2 regions of the Kitasatospora sp. NPDC059812 genome follow, and region 2 is predicted to be linked to the other one. Evidence: predicted binding sites of a transcription regulator. Region 2 holds the regulator's gene; the other holds the start of a gene.
The links. The regulator HrcA, encoded in region 2, represses chaperone genes, less so after heat shock. The targets are predictions, from matches to a motif close to TTNGCACTCNGNNNNNCNGAGTGCNAA.
Positions count from the first base shown of each region.

Region 1 (2,399 bases), on a different contig from region 2:
ATAGGAATTCCGTTCTCCGTACGCACGGACGGCCGGCCGCATTTCGGCGGGAATATGGCGGGGTCAAGTCGGAGTAGAGTGTGGCTCGGTTGGGAACAGGGCTTCCCCTCATCCTCACCCGCGAATCGCCGGACGGTCGTCCGGCCGCTGAGACCGGTCGGATGCCTGGGCCGTGAAACATGTCAGGCAGATGTCAGAATTCCCGCGGGGATTTGTAGTAATCCGTCCGCTATGTCCGGCGTGAAATGCCGAATTCCTCCCGCTTTCGCCCGTCCTGCCCCTTGGCGCGGTGCCGGAATTCCCCGCAGCTGACCCTGTTGCAGAGGGCGTCGATCCGGATACATTCAGCCGCGGTCGACGTAATCACCCGCTCACAGGGCGCCGTCAGGCACCCCCGGCGGAGGACTGCGGCGTGCACGGCTGCGCCCAGGGGGGGTTCCCCGGGCCGGCCTTCAAACCAGACCCGGGCCCGCGACCTGCGGGCGCGTGAAGGGCCAGCACAGCACTAGGGGAGTTCGGAATGGCTCAGGGCACCGTCAAGTGGTTCAACGCGGAGAAGGGCTACGGCTTCATCGCGGTCGACGGTGGTGCGGACGTCTTCGTCCACTACAGCGCGATCCAGATGGACGGCTACCGCACCCTCGAGGAGGGCCAGCGGGTCGAGTTCGAGATCTCCCAGGGACAGAAGGGCCCGCAGGCGGACATGGTCCGCGCCGCGGTGTGACCCCCTTCCGACCCCAGGAGCTCGGCGCGGCCCACGGCTGGTGACCACTCGCTTCTCGACGGGCCCGTACGACACGCGTCGTGCGGGCCCGTCGGCGTTCCCCGGCGGGGAGTTGCGCGGGTCGGCGGGAGCGCCCCGGACGGCTCGCGGGATCGCGATTGGGCTTGCACTCGACCACCCGGAGTGCTAATCATTGGCGTTAGCACTCACAGCGTGAGAGTGACAGCGGACCGGGTCGGTGAGGCCCCCGGGAGCGGTAGGGGAAAGGACCCCCGCACACCAGGGCCGTCCGTCGCGGGCACCCCTTGGTCCGAGCAGTCGACCGTGTCCCGGAGGACCACTTCTGATGGCCAAGATCATCGCCTTTGATGAGGAAGCTCGCCGCGGCCTTGAGCGTGGCATGAACCAGCTCGCCGACGCAGTGAAGGTCACGCTCGGCCCCAAGGGTCGCAACGTCGTGCTGGAGAAGAAGTGGGGCGCCCCCACGATCACCAACGACGGTGTCTCCATCGCCAAGGAGATCGAGCTCGAGGACCCCTACGAGAAGATCGGCGCGGAGCTCGTCAAGGAGGTCGCCAAGAAGACCGACGACGTCGCGGGTGACGGCACCACCACCGCCACCGTGCTCGCCCAGGCCCTGGTTCGCGAGGGTCTGCGCAACGTCGCCGCCGGCGCCAACCCGATGGCCCTGAAGCGCGGCATCGAGAAGGCCGTCGCCGCCGTCTCCGACCAGCTGCTGGCCCAGGCCAAGGACGTGGAGACCAAGGAGCAGATCGCCTCCACCGCCTCCATCTCGGCCGCCGACACCCAGATCGGCGAGCTCATCGCCGAGGCCATGGACAAGGTCGGCAAGGAAGGCGTCATCACCGTCGAGGAGAGCAACACCTTCGGTCTGGAGCTTGAGCTCACCGAGGGCATGCGCTTCGACAAGGGCTACATCTCCGCCTACTTCGCGACCGACCTGGAGCGCATGGAGGCGACGTTCGAGGACCCGTACATCCTCATCGCCAACTCCAAGATCGGCTCGGTCAAGGACCTGCTGCCGCTGCTGGAGAAGGTCATGCAGAGCGGCAAGCCGCTCGTCATCATCGCCGAGGACGTCGAGGGCGAGGCCCTGTCGACCCTGGTCGTGAACAAGATCCGCGGCACCTTCAAGTCCGTCGCCGTCAAGGCCCCGGGCTTCGGCGACCGCCGCAAGGCCATGCTCGGCGACATCGCCATCCTCACCGGTGGCACCGTGATCTCCGAGGAGGTCGGCCTCAAGCTGGAGAACGCCGGCATCGACCTGCTGGGCACCGCCCGCAAGGTGGTCATCACCAAGGACGAGACCACCATCGTCGACGGTGGCGGTGACAGCGAGCAGGTCGCCGGCCGCGTGAACCAGATCCGTGCCGAGATCGAGAACAGCGACTCGGACTACGACCGCGAGAAGCTCCAGGAGCGCCTCGCCAAGCTGGCCGGCGGCGTGGCCGTCATCAAGGCCGGCGCGGCCACCGAGGTGGAGCTCAAGGAGCGCAAGCACCGCATCGAGGACGCCGTCCGCAACGCGAAGGCCGCCGTCGAGGAGGGCATCGTCGCCGGTGGTGGCGTCGCGCTGCTGCAGGCCTCGGTCGCCTTCGACAAGCTGGAGCTGGAGGGCGACGAGGCCACCGGTGCCAACATCGTCAAGGTCGCG
Region 1 is NZ_JBHWIO010000058.1:53,568-55,966, reverse strand. Features, by position in the region: gene ACFV6D_RS25930 (cold-shock protein) at 521-724, shown strand; gene groL (chaperonin GroEL) at 1,071-2,399, shown strand, end outside.
Region 1: a site for HrcA is predicted at 888-914, ahead of groL (chaperonin GroEL). Genes of this name have one in related genera too.

Region 2 (2,399 bases):
ATCCGGGTCATGGCCCCGGCGAGGACGCCGAGGAAGCCGGCGATGGTCATCACCGCGACGTCCCGGTGGGCGACGTGGGACAGCTCGTGGGCGAGGACGCCCTCCAGTTCCTCGGGCTCCAGCCGGCGCAGCAGGCCGGTGGTGACGCACACCACGGCGTTCTGCGGGTTGCGGCCGGTGGCGAAGGCGTTCGGCATGTCGTTGTCGGCGACCGCCACCCGGGGTTTGGGCATGTCGGCCAGCGCGCAGAGCCGGTCGATGGTGCCGTGCAGTTGCGGGTACTGCTCAGGGGTCACCTGGTGGGCGCCCATGGCCCGTTCGGTGATCTTGTCGCTGAACCAGAACTGGGCCACGAACAGCCCGCCGGAGATCAGGACGATCAGTGGCCAGGCGCCGCGCAGCAGCACGATCAGCAGACCGGTGAAACCGACGTACAGCAGCCCGATCACGAACATCGTCACGACCATGCGGCCGGTCAGGCCGCGGTCGGGCGCGAAACGGGTGTGCTGGCCCGAGCTCGACATTGCTTGCTCCTCCATTCGCCGTCGTCTTCGATGCTGCCACCCGGACGGCCCTGCGGCACCACCCCCGCGCCGGGAACTGCGGGCAGGATCACTCCGGCCGGGCCGTTCCTGCCGTTGGGCCCGGGCCTTACACTGGCAGGTACGGTTTTGGCACTCGCAGGTTCAGAGTGCCAAAGCGGGTGCCGGAGCCGGGATCCTCCCGGAGCGGGCAGCAGCATGCGTGACACGAACGGACAACGTGCGAAGACGGAGGTGTGTGCCCCATGGCCGGTGAGGTTCGCCAGCTGGACGACCGCAAGCTCGCCGTGCTCCGCGCGATCGTCCAGGACTACGTGGGCACCGAGGAGCCGGTCGGCTCCAAGGCCCTGGTGGAGCGGCACAACCTCGGAGTCTCCCCGGCGACCGTGCGCAACGACATGGCGGCGCTGGAGGAGGAGGGCTACATCCACCAGCCGCACACCAGCGCCGGGCGCATCCCCACCGACAAGGGGTACCGCCTGTTCGTCGACAAGCTCGCCGAGGTCAAGCCGATGAGCGCCCCCGAGCGCCGGGCGATCCGGCACTTCCTGGACGGCGCCGTCGACCTGGACGACGTGGTCATGCGGACGGTGCGGCTGCTCGCCCAGCTCACCCGGCAGGTCGCGGTGGTGCAGTACCCCTCGCTGTCGCGGTCCACCGTCCGGCACATCGAGCTGGTGGCGCTGGCACCGACCAAGGTGATGCTGGTCCTGATCACCAACACCGGCCGGGTCGAGCAGCGGATGGTCGACTGCCCGGGCCCGGTCGGCGAGACGGTCCTGGCGGACCTGCGGGCCCGGATCAACGCGCGGGCCGTCGGCCAGCGGCTGCCGGACGTGCCGGGGTTCCTGGAGGAGCTCCCGGCAGGTTTCGAGCCGCCGGACCGCCCGACCGTCAGCACGGTCCTGGCGACGCTGTTCGAAGCGCTCGCCGAGCAGAACGAGGAGCGGATCATGCTGGCCGGCACGGCCAACCTGACCCGCTTCGGGCACGACTTCCCCCTGACCATCCAGCCGGTGCTGGAAGCCCTGGAGGAGCAGGTCGTCCTGCTCCGTCTCCTGGGTGAGACGGCGGACGCCGCGATGACGGTCCGGATCGGGCGGGAGATCGCCTACGAGGGGCTGAATTCCACCTCGGTGGTGTCGGTCGGTTACGGTTCGGGCGACGAGAGCGTGGCCAAACTGGGTGTGATCGGTCCGACCCGGATGGACTATCCGGGCACAATGGGGGCGGTGCGTGCGGTGGCGCGGTACGTGGGCCAGATCCTGGCCGAGTCGTAGCACAGGCCGCCGTCGGAACCTCTGACGGCGGTGTCCAGTCGCAGCACTACTACAGGCGGAACAAGCGGAGCATTTGGTGGCCACGGACTACTACGCGGTACTCGGCGTCCGACGGGATGCGGGGCAGGACGAGATCAAGAAGGCCTTCCGACGCCTGGCACGCGAACTGCACCCGGACGTCAACCCGGACCCGAAGACGCAGGAGCGGTTCAAGGAGATCAACGCCGCTTACGAGGTGCTCTCCGACCCGCAGAAGCGCCAGGTCTACGACCTCGGCGGTGACCCGCTCTCGCCGGGCGGCGGGGGCGCGGGCGGCTTCGGCGCGGGGGCGGCCGGCTTCGGCTTCTCCGACATCATGGACGCCTTCTTCGGCGCCGCGGCCGGCCAGCGCGGCCCGCGCTCGCGCACCCGCCGCGGCCAGGACGCCATGATCCGGCTGGAGATCACCCTGGAGGAGGCCGCCTTCGGCACCACCAAGGAACTCCAGGTCGACACGGCCGTCACCTGCACCACGTGCAGCGGTGAGGGCGCGGCCCCCGGCACCTCCGCGCAGACCTGCGACATGTGTCGCGGCAGG
Region 2 is NZ_JBHWIO010000008.1:37,393-39,791, reverse strand. Features, by position in the region: gene htpX (zinc metalloprotease HtpX) at 1-524, opposite strand, end outside; gene hrcA (heat-inducible transcriptional repressor HrcA) at 788-1,822, shown strand; gene dnaJ (molecular chaperone DnaJ) at 1,899-2,399, shown strand, end outside.